Linked DNA regions of Sulfuricurvum kujiense DSM 16994. The main gene of each other region encodes a partner of the protein of the gene in region 2 in a complex. Links are inferred from orthologs where the notes say so. Each region holds a gene or a part of one and is shown on either strand. Other genes may lie near its edges. The genes, in order: mfd and uvrA.

Region 1 (8,691 bases), 910 kb from region 2 along the record:
TGGGATATGAAGCAAATGAAGAGCTGTTTGATCAAAGTGCACTGTTCGGGCGTTTGAGTCAAATTGCCCCTAATGTTACGCTGGATGTAGGGCACAATGCATTGGCGGCCGATTCGATTGCGAAAGCATATGCTGGAAGAAAGGTGACTCTGATCTACAATACCTACGGCGATAAAGATTACCGGGAAATATTGAGTATTCTAAAACCGATTATCAAATCGGTTGAGATTATTGAGGTTAATGAGGGGCGGATTGTAGAGAGAATGCTTCTCGAATCGGTATTGGAGCAATTGGAAATACCCTATAGCCAATTTGAATCGATTGAAAAAGATAAAGAGTATTTGGTTTTCGGCTCCTTTAGTGTAGCCGAAACGTTTTTGAAGAGGATGAATAAGCACTGATGTCACAAGCACGATGGTATGAATATAGTAAAAACAATCCGAAAGCTCTCCCCGAGATTCTTCTGTGCGAGGATGCGAAAGAGGCGTCGGAACTGAGCGACGTTTCCACTTTTTTAGAAATCCCCCACATCGTATTGCCCGATTTTCGTGCGACCTATATGGACGATCTCAGACCGTTTGGCGAAGAGCTATTTGCCCTTTTCGCCGCACTTCGAACCTATTATACAGCCTCAAAAAAACCGCTGATTATTTCCCCGCTCAAAACACTCCTTTTTCCGATGCCGCATGAGAGTTTGCTTCAAAGCGAGACGATCGAGTTCGCCTCCCGCATCGATCTGGGCAGCTTTAAACAAAAACTGCTCCATTGGGGGTACACCTTTGTTGATATGGTGGAGATGGAGGGGGAGGTATCGCACCGCGGCGACATCCTCGACATCTACGTCCCGAACCAAAGCAACCCCTATCGTATCAGCCTCTTTGACGACGAGGTCGAAGAGATCAAAGCGTTTGATGTCGAAACCCAGCGCACCGACAAAGAGGAACTGGCCTCTATCGAAGTGACCAGCGCTTTTTTCTCCCTCGATGAGCAGCAGCACAAAGCGTTCGAAAAAGCGATAGCCGCCGCACAAAGCGACAGCTTCGTCAAAGACATTGCCTCGCTCGGGTTTTGGGTCTTGAATGAGCACGGAGTCGATCTGTGCGAGGGGAAAAAAGTCTCGCGTATCCGTGAGATGAAAAGTGTCCTCGACGAAGCGTACGGACTCAATCAACCCGTCTTGCCGCGAACGAGACTCGAAGCAGACATCCTCCCCGAATCCGAAAAGTACACTCCATTGGGGGGAGGGAATTTAGAAACCCTTCGAAGCGTCCATAAAAACAAAAAATTTACCCTGATCGCCGCCAGCGATACGCAGCTCAAAGCGGCGGGGATTTTTGATCTAAAAGGAATCTTGGTTAAAACATCCGGGATCGTTCTGAATCTGATCGGTCCCGATGAGATCATCCTTTCTCTTAACCGTCATGAGAAAAAGCGCCGTCGCCGCCGTACCTCCATTCTCCTCGATGATTTGAAAGTAGGGGACTACGTCGTCCACGAAGAGTACGGGGTCGGGATATTCGTCGGGATCGAACAGGCGGAGATTCTCGGCGGGGTGAAAGACCTCGTCGTCATCAAATACATGGGGGATGACAAGCTTCTCCTCCCCGTCGAAAACCTTGATACGATTGACCGCTATATCGCCTCAGGGAGCCTCCCCGTCCTTGATCGTCTGGGCAAGGGAAGTTTCGGCAAACTCAAAGAGTCGGTCAAAGCACGGTTGTTCGAGATTGCCTCCGAGATCGTCGGGATTGCGGCGAGCCGTGCGCTGATCAAAGCGTCGGTGATCAGTGTCGATGCGGGTGAGCTTCGAAGATTCCAAGATGCTGCCGGATTTGACTACACTCCGGATCAATCAAGTGCGATCAGCTCGATAGTCCGTGATCTCTCCTCCGGTCATATCATGGATCGTTTGCTCAGTGGAGATGTCGGTTTCGGGAAAACGGAGGTGGCGATGAACGCTATTTTCGCCGCCGCAAAAGGGGGATACCAATCGCTCCTCGTCGTTCCGACCACCTTGCTCAGTTCCCAGCATTTCCAATCGCTTAAAACCCGTCTCGCACCATTCGGTCTTCGGGTCGCTAAGCTCGACCGCTTCGTCAGCACCAAAGAGAAAAACGCAACCCTTCGGGCGCTTGAAGCGGGGGAACTCGACTGTGTCGTCGGAACCCACGCCCTGTTCGGGGTGAGCTGTAAGAAGCTCGGAATCGTCATTATCGATGAAGAGCACAAATTCGGGGTAAAACAAAAAGAGAAACTCAAATCGCTCTATGAAAACGTCCACCTTCTCAGCATGAGCGCGACCCCGATCCCGCGCAGTCTTAATCAGGCGCTCAGTTCGATTAAGACGATGTCCGAGCTTCTCACCCCTCCGAGCGAGCGCTTAGGGGTACGGACATTTGTGAAAAACTACGACGAGAAACTGATCAAAGAGGTTATCTTGCGCGAGCTTCGCCGCGGCGGTCAGGTGTTTTACGTCCACAACTCTATCGATTCGATGATCATCAAATCGGGTGAGCTGAAAGCGATCCTCCCCGATCTGCGTATACTCATCCTCCACTCTCAGATCAGTGCAAATCAGACCGAGGAGGAACTGGCGAAATTTGCGAATCGCGAATACGATGTCCTTCTCGCAACCTCCATCATCGAATCGGGGATTCATATGCCGACGGTTAACACAATGATTATCGACGGAGCGGACCGTTTCGGGATGGCCGATCTGCATCAGCTGCGCGGCCGTGTCGGACGGGGCCATATCGAGGGGTATGCCTATTTTATTGTCGATGACAAAGAGAACCTCACCGAAGAGGCGAAAAAACGTCTTGTGGCACTCGAATCGAACTCCTTTTTGGGAAGCGGATCGATGTTGGCGTACCACGACCTCGAAATCCGCGGCGGGGGGAATCTCGTCGGGGATGCTCAGAGCGGTCACATCAAAAATATCGGGTATGCCCTTTACTTGCGGATGTTGGAAGATGCGATCAAGCTCCTTACCAACCAAACGACGGCGGTGCGGGCAAAAGTCGATATCAAGCTCACCGTCAGCGCCTTTATCAGCGATGAGATCGTTACCGAAGACCGCCTTCGACTTGAACTCTACCGCCGCCTGAGCCAGTGCGAAAGTCCGAGCGAGATATACGAGATCGAAGAAGAGGTCGGGGATCGGTTCGGCAAACCCGATACTCCTACGAAACAGTTTTTCGAGATCATGGTGATCAAACTGCTCTGTATCGAGAAGAAGATCAAAATGGTGAGCAACTACAACCAAAACATCACCATAGAGTACCAAAGTGGCATCAAAGAGACGCTTCAGAGCAAAAGCAAAGACGATGATGATCTTATCGGTACGGTATTGCACTATCTTCGCACGACGAAACAAAAAGGGCTGTAATGAGTTTTTGTTCCTATTTCGATACCCATCTTTGCCACTCATGCCGATGGATCGATTACCATTATGCCGAACAGCTGAAACTCAAAAGTGACCAGCTGCATGCCCTGCTGAACAAATATCAGCCCAACGGGTGGCAAAAGCCCGTTACCTCGCAGCTCAAAGGATTCCGTAACAAGGCCAAGATGGTAGCGACCCCTACGCCGGAGGGGATTGTGCTTGGACTTTCCGAAGAGGTGAGTCTGATCGACTGCCCTTTATATGATCTTAGTATGCAAAAAGTCTTGCATAGCGTTCAAGAGTGGCTTCGGGAATTGGGGATCAAAGGGTATGACATCAAACTCCGAAAAGGGGAACTCAAATACGTCCTCCTCACCCGCAGCAAATCAAACGGGACGATGATGCTCCGTTTTGTCCTCCGCTCTCATGGTATTATTGCGCGGCTGGAGGGGGGACTGGAAGAATTGATCAAACGCTCACCGGAGCTGAAAGTGGTTACGGTCAATATCCAGCCGGTCCATATGGCGATCTTGGAAGGGGACGAAGAGATATTTTTGAGCGAACAGCGCCGTCTCGAAGAGCGGTTTAACGGTATTCCTCTTTATATCCGCCCCAAAAGTTTTTTTCAAACCAATCCCGACGTCGCCGAAAAGCTCTATCGCACGGCGAGCGAGTGGATCGATGAGATCAAACCGTCGCGGTTATGGGATCTGTTTTGCGGCGTCGGAGGGTTTGCTCTGCACTGTTCTGCACCCGAGCGTGAAATCATAGGGATCGAGATCGAGCCCGAAGCGATAGAGTGCGCCCGCGATTCGGCCGCGCAGCTGGAGATGACGAATCTCCGTTTTGAGTCGCTGGATGCGGCAAGCTTCGGGGCAAATTCGGGAGAGAAGCCCGATGCCGTGATTGTTAATCCGCCGCGGCGGGGGTTGGGTGAACAGTTGTGCAAATGGCTCGAAAAAGTCTCGGCCGAACATCTGATTTATTCAAGCTGCAATGCGGTGACGCTGGCAAAAGATTTGGAACGTTTAGGCTCGTATGAAATCCAAAAAGTACAGCTTTTTGATATGTTTCCCCATACGGAACATTATGAAGTTCTGGTATTTTTAAAAAAACGGTAAGTGAATAGGTAGAGGAAATAACTGCGGCTGAGGGAGAGGAGCCGCAGTTGCGTCTGCATCGGTAGCAGATTTACTGTTCTCGCAGTAAATACGAAATAAGTCCCAAAGCTATTACAAGAGCAGGAACTTTTTTCTCATTCATCCTTATTGTCGGTGATACATCGCTGTACACGGTTGAAAGTATAATAAAGAGTCCGTGAAGTTAGTGTGAACTTTTATTCCACGAAACTTTAAACTCGCTCCCTTCTGCGGTTTCTGAACGGACGGCAATTTTTAACTGGTATTTTTGCGTGATCATCTGAACGATATTGAGTCCGATACCGAAACCTCCGTTGGCTTCATCAAAACGGGTATAGCGTTGAAAAATGTGCTCAATGACCTCTTTGGAGATACCGATTCCGGTATCGCGAATACTCAGAGATTGTGGTTCCAGCGTGATGTATATCTCGCCGGAGGGTTTATTGTACTTGATCGCATTTGAGAGGAGATTGTCGATCAGACGAATCATATGTTCCCTGTCAATTCGAAATGCCGCGGCTTTCAGGTCGGTTCGGATCGTGATTTTTTTTGCCTCGGCGATCGGATTGAAATACTCGATACGCTCTTGAAGAAGCGCTTTGATATCGAGGTCGATGTTATGCTGTTTGCTCTGATCATGCATCAGCAAAAAGGTGAGGTCGTTGTAGAGATTGGAGATCGTCTTTGATGCGAGGGAAATTCTCTCAACGTGTTTGCGTTGTTTGGGGAGAAGCTCTTCTTTATGGAGTTGCTCAACAGACATCGTGATGACGGAGAGGGGAGTATTGAGTTCATGAGTGGTGTCTCTGATAAAGCGATCGAGTTTATGGATGGTATCACGAACGGGATGCAGGAAAAGTTTCCCCAGAACATAGATGACAACCGATAGAAAGAGGATCGAAAAAATCAAAAAAAGATAGATGCTTTTTCGGGTTTGTTCGAGCTGCGGCTCGATAGAGTCAGCCCGGACAAGAAGATAACGGACTTTTTTAAGATGTTGAAGTTCAATGGTATCGGTAAAAAAGTAGTGATGATCGTACTTATAAAAACCGAGGTGAAACGGAAATACTACCTCGGGCGCCGATGTGTAGAGAATCTTTTTTTTGTGACTTAAAAGTACGACTTCAAAGCGCGGATCGCGGCTGAGATGTTTTTGGAGTTCATCCATATTTTTCGCATCGAAAATATGATCCTGAAGTGTTCCGGCATAGTATGACATGGCGTCGCGTCGGAGTTCGATATACATATTTCGCTGGTAATAATAATACATCGTTGATATAATTAATAGAAAAATGGTGTTCAATACGACAAAAAGCGATACGAAGCGGATCAGCGATTTTTTTTCAGGCGAGTGCAATCTGGTACCCTTGTCCCCGTATATTTATAATTCTCTCTTTCCCCAGATGTTTGCGAAGATTTTTAATATGGGTTCGCAGACTCTCTTCGCTTCCGTCTTCGTCAAAATCCCACGCCGATTCGATCAGAACTTTGGAACTGACGATTGAGCCCGGATGACAGAGGAGGATTTTTAAAATCTTCGCCTCTTTGCGTGGAAGGGTGATCTCGTCTTCATCGTTCGTAAGCCGTCCCAGCTTCGGATCAAAAACGATGGTTTCACTGATTGCTATCGGAGTATCTTCGCCGAGGATCGATGAGCGTTTGATGAGGGCTCGTATCCGCAGTTCGAGCTCTTTGAGTTCGAACGGTTTTTTGAGATAATCGTCGCACCCGGCATCGTATGCGTTTGATAGATCATCGATGGTGTTGAGGGAGGTTATGAAGATAGCAGGGGCTTTTCTCTCTTTATCCCGAAGTTCTCGCAGGACATCAAATCCGTTGAGTAGGGGGACTTTAACGTCGAATAAAAACAGATCGAACGCGATTTCGTATCCAAAATCCAGAGCGCTCTCCCCGTTATACGCGCATGTGACGGAATATCCCTGATCGCTTAGATACTCTTCGATGATCGATGAGAGGGTAAAGTCGTCTTCCAGCAATAAAATCCGAAGCGCTGTAGAGGAGATCGGTTTTGGCATGCTTTCTCTTTTGGATGTTTGGATGTATTATAGAGCAGAAGAATTAATAGAGTTTGCCGAAGTGATCAAGATAGGTCAGGTAGAGTCTTAATTCGAATTCGAGCTGATGATAGTGCGGCTCGATATGGGTACATAGGGAGTAAAATGCTTTATTGTGCTCTTTCTCTTTCAGATGGGCGAGTTCATGGGTAACGATCATCCGAAGAAACGGCTCGGGAACTTTCTTGAACAGATGGGAAATTCGAATCTCGTTTTTTGCTTTGAGCTTTCCCCCCTGTACCCGTGAGACGAACGTATGGGTACCCAGTGCGGAGTGCAAATCGCGTATTTTGGTATCAAACAGCACTTTGGAGATGGGTGAGGAGCTTCGTAAATGGGTGTTTTTGATCTCCATCACATAGTCAAAGAGACTTTTGTCGCTGACGTAGGGATGAGGTTCGGGATATTTGTGCAAAAGCCGATCTCCGAGCGTATCGGTATCGATCAGCTCTTGTACCTGAGAGCGTATCTCCCGTGTGTAGTGGGCTAAATATTTAAGTGTTTGCATACGCTGAAAGCTTTAGCTCTTGTTTTCAATTTGGTCATTCAAGTGGATTATATGCCCGCGATCATCATGGTAAACCGTAACCAATTGACTATCAATACACTTCTGCAGTTCTGCATTGTCGATACGAAAATAATTGGAATAATCGTACGAAGTATAGAGTAGATGCTCGCTTGGTGCTCTGTGCCTATTGAGCCGTGATAAGACAAACAAGATGACAGGGGTCAGGATGAGCATATACAGAGCATTTTCAAACGTCACGCTGCTGACATTTTCGAAAATCCAATCGGATATCGTATCGGGTGCTTCTTTGAGGGTAATGATTTTATACAATACGATCAGTAAAGGTTTCCATAAATAGATAAAGCCCAGCCACAGAGCGATGGTCATCGCATCCCAAAACCATCTTTTTCGTCTCGGCATTTCATGGCGTTTGTTAATAATAAGTGTTTCCATACGATATTACCCTTTCTTCTTCGGCAACTTTTGATGGACACCGCGGTCAGGACTAACCCATCGTGCACGCCCTTTTTTACCGAACAGTACTTTTGGAAACGCCGTTACGGCCGTGAACAAATTGAGCAGCCAGAAAGCGAACGGATACCAGATCATCCAGTAATAATTTTTCCCCATCCCTTCGTCATAATGCCCATCCAGCCATCGGCTGATCGCAAACTGTATCAAACACGCACCGATGAGAATCACGCTGCTTTGATCGGGTAAAATAGGCGAACTCGACGGCATCAAATACGAAATGTGGACAAAGAGGCTTAAAAACCAGACCAAAAAGACCAGAACCATCGTGTAGGCCCAGATCGTACTGAGCATAAGCTCCGTCATAAGTCCCCAAAGATGGGTTTGCTTGTGGGAAAACAAAACCTTGAAGTTCTTCAGCATAACCTGAACGCCCCCCATAGCCCAGCGCAAGCGCTGTTTCCATAGCCCTCTTAAGGTCTCCGGCATCAAAATCCAGACCAGTGCCCGAGGCTCAAAACGGACGTCCCAGCCGTTTCGCTGCAGCTTCCAGGTAACATCGATATCTTCGGTGAGCATATCGGGACTCCAATACCCGATCTCATGCACCGCTGCTTTCCGAAAGCCGGTAATAACTCCCGAGACGGTAAATAACCGGCCGAAACTGCGCTGTGCCCGCTTGATCATCCCGACGATGGAAGAGAACTCGCCGACTTGAATCTTGCCCAACAAACTGGTGCGGTTGCGTATTCTCGGATTTCCCGTTACGGCGGCGACTTCGGGATAGCGGATAAAATGTTTGACCATCCAGTGGACACAATGTTTATCGATCAACGCATCGCCGTCGATACATATCAGATATTCATGTTTTGCCAACAGCGCTCCGGCTTGCAGCCCCAGTGCTTTTCCCTGATTTTCGGCCAGATTGACCACTTTCAGTTTCGGATTCTCTTTGGCCAGAGCGACCAATATATCCAGCGTATTATCCTTGCTTCCGTCGTTGATGGCGATCACCTCGAACTCCGGATAATCGACATTCAAAGCATACGAGATGGTTTCGACGGCATTTTCCCCTTCATTATAGCACGGGATCAAAATACTCACCCCCGGCCA
Region 2 (8,422 bases):
TCGGTTGAACAATTGGACTTTTCGAGATTGGCTAAGATTTTTTCGACCATGTAAATCTCCTCTAAACTATTTTAACTCGCCCCAGTGGTTTCCGATATGCATCGAAGTTTTGAGCGGAACCCGTAGTTCTAAAATACGTTCCATCGCATCGACAAAACGGACGGCGTATTCTTCGGCAACATCCGCATCCACTTCGAAAATCAGTTCATCGTGGATTTGCAGCAGCATTCGGGCTCGCAAACCTTCGGTTCGGATCATCGTGTCAATTTTATTCATCGAGAGTTTGATAAGATCAGACGCACTTCCTTGAAAGACTGTATTGACCGACTCGCGCTCATAGGCAGCTTTCAGCATCGGGGTAGCGGAACCGAAATCAAAATAGCGGCGACGGTGCAGCAGTGTCTCGACATACCCTATCTCTTTGGCCTGTTCAACAATGCCGTTGAAATATCCTTTGACACTCGGAAACGTCTCGAAATAGCGTTCAATGATCTCTTTGGCCTCTTTCGTCGTAATCCCGAGAGTATCGGAAAGTTTTTTCTGCCCCATCCCGTACAATAGACCGAAATTGACCGTCTTGGCGATATTACGCTTCCTAGATGCATCCTCCGCACCGAACAGTGCTATCGCCGTTTGCATATGGATGTCGTGCCCCTCGTTAAAGGCATTGACCAAAACAGTGTCTTCACTGAAATGGGCGAGGAGACGAAGCTCGATCTGAGAATAGTCGATCCCGATCAGTTTTTTGCCCCGAGGTGCCACGAACGCTTCGCGTATCCGCATTCCCAATGCCGTTTTGACGGGGATATTTTGGAGATTCGGATTTTTGGAGCTGAGCCGACCCGTCGCCGTCCCCGTCTGGACAAAAGACGTATAAATGCGCGATGAGGGATCATTTTGCGCCAAAGCGATCAGCGGTTCGATATAGGTCGAATAGAGCTTGTGGTACTCGCGATACTGCAACAGCATCGGAATCATCGGATGTTCAAATTGAAGCCCCTCCAAAACCTGCTCGTCGGTGCTGTATCCCGTTTTGGTTTTCTTGCCGTGAGGAAGCCCAAGCGTCTCAAACAAGATGACACCGAGTTGTTTGGGAGAATTGAGATTAAAGACGGTTCCGCACGCACTGTGTATCTGCTCGGTCAGTGTCGCTATCTCATGGGCAACCTCTTTTTTAAAGAGTTCCAAAACCGCCGTATCGACGGCTATCCCCTCTTTCTCCATTCCCAGCAATGTCAATGTAAACGGAAACTCGACATCAAACGCTTCGTCTAATGCTTCTTGTCCGCCTTTTAGCAGCAGCTGCTCTTTGAGCACTTCGTACAGACGGTAGGTTATGTAAGCGTCTTCTCCCGCATATTTACAGGCATCTTCGATAGCGACGGAAGCGAAGTTCTCCCCTTTTTTTACCGTATCTTTGAAATGGATCATCTCGTGATGCAAAAGTGATTGTGACAAGTTGTCCATCGCCAGTGAGCGCGACGAGTCGGTCAGCCAAGCGAGAACCATCGTATCGGCATAGATACTTAAGCGGTCAACACCCAAAAACCGGGTGACAAAATGAAGATCGAATTTAATATTATGTCCGATAACGCGATGTTCAAATATCAATCGAATTGCTTTCGCCGCCGCTTCAGTACTGACCTGATCCCCGACTCCGAGATAACTGTGCATCATCGGAACATAATATCCGGTTTTGCCATCAGTGCTGAAGCTAAAACCTACCAAATGATCTTTACTCGGGTCAAGCCCAGTCGTTTCGGTATCAAAGGCGATAAGTGCATCATCGGCTATCGTTTCCATCAGGGCAATTAAAGCGGCATCGCTATCGATCAAAACACTGCATCCATCGAGACTATCGCACTGCGGAACTTCCGCTTTTTCAGTTTTTTCACTCTGAGGCGTATTTGAGGGCTGTGACTCTTCAAACAATGCTTTGGCTTTAAGGGTACGCAATACGGCGTTCATCTCATAGTGCACCAGATCATCATAGATAGGCAAAAACGGATTATCGAAATGCATTGCAAACTCCGAAAAATCGAGCGTATCAAACACATCATCTTTAAGACGTACCAGTTCGCGGGAGCGGAATGCATCGTCACGGTACGTTTCAAGCAGACCCCGTATCCGCGGAGGGGTAACCTCTTCGATGCGTTCATACAGTGTATCCAGCGTCCCGAACTGAGAAAGAAGTTTTTGTGCCGTCACTTTACCGATCCCTTTGACACCGGGGACATTATCGGCAGTATCGCCGATAAGGGATTGATAATCGATAAACTGGCACGGATGAACACCGTATTTTTCATCGCAGTGACGTTCATTCATCACTTTTTTGCTGATCGCATCGACCAACACGACCCGATCATCATCGATCAGCTGATAGAGGTCTTTATCATGGGAAACGACGCGAACCAAAAAACCGTGTTGGCGCGCTTGACGAACAACCGATGCGATCATGTCATCGGCCTCATACCCGCTTTGGGATAGAGATTTATAACCCATTTTATCGATCCAGTCGATAGCGATGGGGAGTTGCTGGATCAGCTCTTCGGGCGCGGGTGAACGGTTGGCTTTATAATTTGGATCGATCTCGGCCCGGAAACTCGGCCCTTTTGCATCGAGAGCGAATATCAAATAATCGCTGCTGTGGTCTTTGTGCAGTGATGCAATAAAGTTAATGAATCCGGTCAAAAGTCCGGTAGGAAACCCGTGTCTATTCTTTAGAGGGGGAAGTGCATAAAACGAACGAAAGAAAAATCCGAAAGTATCGATTATAGTAACGGTAGGTTGTGCCATCAATCGTCTTTATCAGGCACGGATTCGAGCGAGCATCGAATCAATTGCCGCTTGAAGCATAGTGACGTCATAGCCCGCATCTTCCGCTTTTTTAAGGCCATATGAGATTCCGTGTTCCCCCAGCGGATTATTGACCGGAATAATCGTTTTAATGATGTTCAGAGCGGTAGAGTACTCTTTGACATCATCCGGCGCTTTGGCAGGCGCATCGGAAAATTTAATCATCTCAACAAATTCTTTATCAAAATTCCAGTGGGTAAAAATTTCCGCCGTCACGGTAGCCGTCGTTTCATGAATGTAAGAGCGCTCAACTCTTGCAATGTCAATCGTCACTTCAATATCGGATTTAAAATTGGCAGCTAAATCTTCTTGAATAACGTCGCTTGCGATAATAATTTTTCCCGTCTCCTGCAAAAATGCGGCTAAAAAAAGCTTATCGGCTTTAAGGCGGTCTATTTTCATGTACCATTCATGAACCAAAGCAGCCTGCATCGATGAAATTTCCGCAAAACGGTCCGATGTAATTCCATAGGGTTCCATGTCGACATTGAGCAGTTTGCGGACCGAATTGCCGATACCGATAGATCTCGTCATACTCATCCCGAACAAAGAGACCGCCTGAGAGACATTGAGTATCTCGCGTCGGAAACTGTACAGAGGCGAATTGGCGGCTTTAAGCAAGTTGGCAACGATCATCGGGTCTTGTTCGACAGTTTTAATCAGATCATTGATCGAACTGTCGGGATCATTACAAATACGTTGCATCTCTATCACCGTTTTAGGAAGCGGCGGCAAAGATTTAATACTGTTTATAATCGAGCTTTTCATAAAAATCCTCTGTAAATCCTGTTAATCTTATTATAGCCTATTTAGCTCAAGAGCTAAATATTTTCCGGTGAAACTTCCCGTTTTTTCCCAGCTCTCGGCAACTTCTTCAGGGTTCCCCTGCGCGACCAATAATCCGCCGCCGCTGCCCCCCTCAGGCCCCATATCGATGATATAGTCGGCATTTTTTATCATATCGAGATTGTGCTCGATAACCAGTACGGAGTTACCGAGTTCGACGAAATTATGAAGTACCTTTGTCAAACGGTTGACGTCATCAAAATGCAGACCCGTCGTCGGTTCATCAAGGATATAGAGGGTATTTCCCGTATCGCGTCGGCTAAGCTCTTTGGCCAGTTTAATCCGCTGCGCTTCCCCTCCTGAGAGGGTAACGGCATTTTGTCCCAGCGTAATGTAATCAAGCCCGACATCGCTAAGTGTCTGTAGAATCGCTTTGATTTTCGGGATCGGTGCAAAAAATTCGAGTGCTTCGCCGACCGACATATTCAGAACATCGGAGATGGTTTTCCCTTTATACTCAACCTGAAGTGTTTGGAGATTGTATCGGCTTCCGTGACACGAATCACACTTGACCATAATGTCGGGAAGGAAGTGCATTTCGATCTTGATTTCCCCTTCTCCCTGACATTTTTCACATCGCCCCCCTTTGACGTTAAAGCTAAAGCGCGATGCCGTATAGCCGCGGATCTGTGCTTCTTTGGTTTTCGTGAATAGATTTCGAATTTCGTCCATGACACCCGTATAAGTGGCAGGGTTCGAACGAGGCGTACGTCCGATCGGGCTTTGATCGAGATAGATCACTTTGTCGAGTTTTTCCAGACCTTCTACTTCGACCCCGGCGACACGGTTTATTTTACGTGCATGGTTCAGTATTTCGCGAGTAACGGGAAGCAACGTCTGCAGAATCAGAGAGCTTTTTCCGCTGCCGCTGACTCCCGTTACACAGACAAAATTATGAAGTGGAATTTTTACGCTCAAATTGGTAATATTATTTAATGTAACATTATTGATTGCCATCCACTCTTTTTGTTCGCGTCGATAAAAATATTTGATTTGTTTGCGTCCAGAGAGGTAGTCGGCCGTGAGGGTATTGGATTGTTTCATTTCCTCCAACGTACCTGCAAAGACGACATTACCGCCGAATTTTCCGGCACCGGGGCCGATATCAACAATGTAGTCGGCATTTTCAATCGTCTCTTTGTCATGTTCGACAACGATAACGGTATTCCCTTTTTCCTGCAATGAACGGAGCGTTCGAATCAGTTTGAGGGTATCGCGTTCATGCAATCCGATACTCGGCTCATCCAGAACATACATTACCCCTGTCAAACCGCTTCCGATCTGAGAAGCGATACGGATACGCTGGGCTTCCCCCCCGCTGATGGTGCGGGCGTCGCGGCTGAGGGAGAGGTATCCTAAACCGACATCAAACAAAAAGAAAAGACGTTCGCGTATCTCATTTAAAATCGGTGCGGCAATCATTGCATTTTGATCGCTCAGACCATCAAATGTCTTTGGATCGGCAAACCACGCATACGAATCTTTAAGGGGCATCGATATCACATCCCCGATCCCCTTTTGGGCAACGCGAACGGCAAGCGATTCGCGCTTGAGACGGTGAGAATTACAGATGTTGCACGGTTTTTCGGACATGTAATCGGCGAGATCTTTTTCATCTTTGAAAATATCGTATGCGATGCGTACGATTCCCGGCCATACACGCTTGATAGGATGGTCCTGCCACTTGAATTCGACTTCATCGACGCTGCCGTGGAGGATCGCTTTTTTCTGATACTCTTCGAGTGCATAAAACGGAGCCGTAATACTGATCCCTTCCGCAGCGCAAAACGCTTTTAGGAAGGTAAAATAATACCCTTTGTTAAATCCGTAAACGATTTTTATCGCCCCTTTCTCTATGGGGAGTTCGGAATCGATAATTTTGTCGTAATCGAGCGCATAGCGGATGCCGAGGCCGTCGCATTCAGAACATGCCCCTTTGGGAGAGTTAAACGAAAACGAGAGCGGTTCGAGCGGATCAAAACTCACTTTACAGTCAAAACAGGCGCTGTGTTCACTGTAGTGGATCAGCTTGTCAGCCATCCCTACTTCGTCGTGGTTCTGAATCTCAATTTCTACCTCTCCATAAGACTCTTTGAGCGCTTTTTCGACGTCTTGGGCCACACGGTCATGGTTGTCATCTTTTATGATGAGACGGTCAATCACAACTTTAAGAGTATGTTTTTTGGTCTTGGAGAGATCAATCTCTTCATCCAGACGCACCATGACGCCGTCGATCATGGCACGTACATACCCTTTATGACGGAGCGATTCGAGAATATCGGCAAAGGAGCCTTTTTTCTCCCGTACGAGCGGTGCAAGTATGACGATTTTGGAACCTTCGGGAAGCTTTAAAACCTGTGTGATTATATCTTGAGCCGACATTTTGGATATCGGCTTGCCGCACAGATGACAGTGTTGAACTCCGATACGGGCATACAAAAGTCTCAGATAGTCATAGATCTCGGTAATCGTTCCTACGGTTGAACGGGGATTTTTTGAGGTCGTTTTTTGATCGATCGCAATAGCCGGAGTGAGGCCTTCGATTTTATCGACATCGGGCTTTCCGACACGGTCCAAAAATTGACGGGCATACGATGAGAGAGACTCGATATAGCGGCGCTGTCCCTCGGCATAAAGGGTGTCAAAGGCCAATGTCGATTTACCGCTTCCGCTGATTCCGGTACATACAATCAGCTTGTTTTTCGGGATCTCCAAAGAGATGTTTTTGAGGTTATGCTCCCGTGCTCCGATAATTTTAATCTTGTCCATAAGTTACCCCGCGATAAGTTTGTATGCCGTAATGGCAAAAATAATGATGTAAAAAATAACCAATACCTGTTTGTAATGAGTCACTTTGACCCGATGCAGCAACGCGATGCCCGCCATAATGCCGAATAATGAGCTCAAAGCCATCGTCAGACCCGCTTCAAGATTCACAAGACCGAGCCACAAAAGTGTCGCCAAAGCCGAAACGGAAGAAAACGTAACAAAAAAATGTCCTACTGCTGAAGCTTTCTTCAGCGGAAATCCCATAAAACTAACCAGTACCGGCGTCATCAAAATCGAACCTCCAACTCCAAGCATTCCGGAAAATACGCCGATCACGCTTCCGACAAACGTATATAACGGCCGATTGACCACTTCCGGACGGGTCGGTTCGGGATTGGAAAGAGCCAGTCGCCCCAGCGTAAAGGCGACAATTGAGAGAAAAAGCCATTCCAATATACTCGAATGGAGTGCTTTGACCAATATCCCGCCCGCTATCGCACCAAGAATTCCGCCGTAACCGAAATATTTGATATCGCCGATCGCATACGTTTGTTTTTTATGATGGATCCACGCCGCCAACAACGAACCGGCAACCATTTGGGTAACCGATATGCCGATTGCCTCTTTGATACCAAACCCGAGATAGAGCAGAATCGGAACACTCACCGTACCGCCGCCGATTCCGAAAAATCCTGACAGTGTACCGACCCCTACCCCTAAAAGTGCTAATTCAATAGTCATATTTTATCTTTGTTTAGATTATGGCGCGCGATTATACCCCCTTAGTGCTTCAACTAATACCCTTTTCGTTCATTAGATTTTACGCTATAATCGATTCTCATAGATATTTAACAAGAGTGAGGGATGTAATGTTACCGATTATTGTCGAAGCAGCCACTAATTTTTTTCTTCATCAAATACGCCTCCCTTATGATTTTATAGACTCAACTAAAAAGAGAACGCTTTTTGCTTATATCGATATTGAAACGACGAACGGTGAGATTCACCGTGCTTATATCGGATGCGATCCGATGTTGATTCAGACCATAGCCGAGATTTTTTTGGGCGAAGATGAGAGTGATGAACAGACACTCATCGATATGCTGTTGGAAACAACCAATATGATTGTCGGAAGTGCAAAAGTACTGGCCGGTGAGTTATATGAAACATCTTTATCGATTGCGACCCCTTTTCTTTTATCGGATGAAGAGGTATCGGCGGTTCAATTGGATAATTCAAAATGTATCGGTATTAATGGCGGAGAAATGACAATTGCTTTGCAAAGGCTCTAAGAGATGGATGAAACAGTAGCGGCAGAAACTTCTTTACATCATGAACACGGTTTCGATCCTGAAAAAGAACTTTCATGGATGGATTACGACGGATTGCTTGACATGGAAGTGGAATTTGTTTCGGATTTGGGACAAACGACTCTCACGTTGGACGAAATACTCAAACTGGAAAAAGGTTCCGTCATCGACTTGGGCAAACCGGCGGGGGAAAGCGTGGAATCGTATGTCAACAGACGTATTATCGGTAAGGGGGAAGTAATGGTTTATGAGAAGAATTTAGCGATACGTATCAATGAGGTACTCGATTCGAGCGCCGTATTGTATTACCTATCAAAAGAGAGACTATGAGATATTTACTTCCTCTGCTGCTTCTTCCCGCTTTTTTATGGGGAGCTAAAATTTTAAGTTACAACGTATATGACCGGAATGACCGCGTCGATGTGATGTTGACGTTCGATACTCCGTATGAAGGGGTATTGCGCCAAAATCGCCAGAACGATACCGTCATCGTAAAGCTTGAAGAGGCGTTTATCGATTCTCCGGTAGTCAAAAACGTTACTTCCAAATATCTCAACAAACTTACCATTACACCTGAAAACGAAAATATCAAAATTATTGCCGAACTTTCGAATAACGTCATTATGCAAGCCTCTAAAACC

What was found.
Region 1: the proteins of uvrA (region 2) and mfd are in contact, whole or in part, in a crystal structure (PDB 4DFC), measured with the Escherichia coli proteins. The link is inferred for Sulfuricurvum kujiense DSM 16994 from one-to-one orthologs.

Annotation. Positions count from the first base shown.
Region 1 is NC_014762.1:501,512-510,202, forward strand. Bases 1-3,588 are described here. They hold mfd (transcription-repair coupling factor), read left to right. Parts: upstream 1-400; coding sequence 401-3,388; downstream 3,389-3,588. Other genes in these bases: SULKU_RS02645 (bifunctional folylpolyglutamate synthase/dihydrofolate synthase), read left to right, coding at 1-401; rlmC (23S rRNA (uracil(747)-C(5))-methyltransferase RlmC), read left to right, coding at 3,388-3,588. Also shown: more of rlmC, read left to right, coding at 3,589-4,506; SULKU_RS14200 (sensor histidine kinase), read right to left, coding at 4,709-5,881; SULKU_RS02665 (response regulator transcription factor), read right to left, coding at 5,868-6,560; SULKU_RS02670 (YgjP-like metallopeptidase domain-containing protein), read right to left, coding at 6,604-7,107; poly-beta-1,6-N-acetyl-D-glucosamine biosynthesis protein PgaD, read right to left, coding at 7,120-7,560; pgaC (poly-beta-1,6-N-acetyl-D-glucosamine synthase), read right to left, coding at 7,567-8,691. UniProt on the Escherichia coli protein: Couples transcription and DNA repair by recognizing RNA polymerase (RNAP) stalled at DNA lesions. Mediates ATP-dependent release of RNAP and its truncated transcript from the DNA, and recruitment of nucleotide excision repair machinery to the damaged site.
Region 2 is NC_014762.1:1,406,940-1,415,361, forward strand. What follows is about bases 3,455-6,773. They hold uvrA (excinuclease ABC subunit UvrA), read right to left. Parts: upstream 6,472-6,773; coding sequence 3,655-6,471; downstream 3,455-3,654. Other genes in these bases: SULKU_RS07030 (HDOD domain-containing protein), read right to left, coding at 3,455-3,624; SULKU_RS07040 (sulfite exporter TauE/SafE family protein), read right to left, coding at 6,475-6,773. Also shown: gdhA (NADP-specific glutamate dehydrogenase), read right to left, coding at 1-50; polA (DNA polymerase I), read right to left, coding at 67-2,796; more of SULKU_RS07030, read right to left, coding at 2,809-3,454; more of SULKU_RS07040, read right to left, coding at 6,774-7,212; SULKU_RS07045 (chemotaxis protein CheX), read left to right, coding at 7,341-7,763; flagellar motor switch protein FliN, read left to right, coding at 7,767-8,111; SULKU_RS07055 (hypothetical protein), read left to right, coding at 8,108-8,422. UniProt on the Escherichia coli protein: The UvrABC repair system catalyzes the recognition and processing of DNA lesions. UvrA is an ATPase and a DNA-binding protein. A damage recognition complex composed of 2 UvrA and 2 UvrB subunits scans DNA for abnormalities.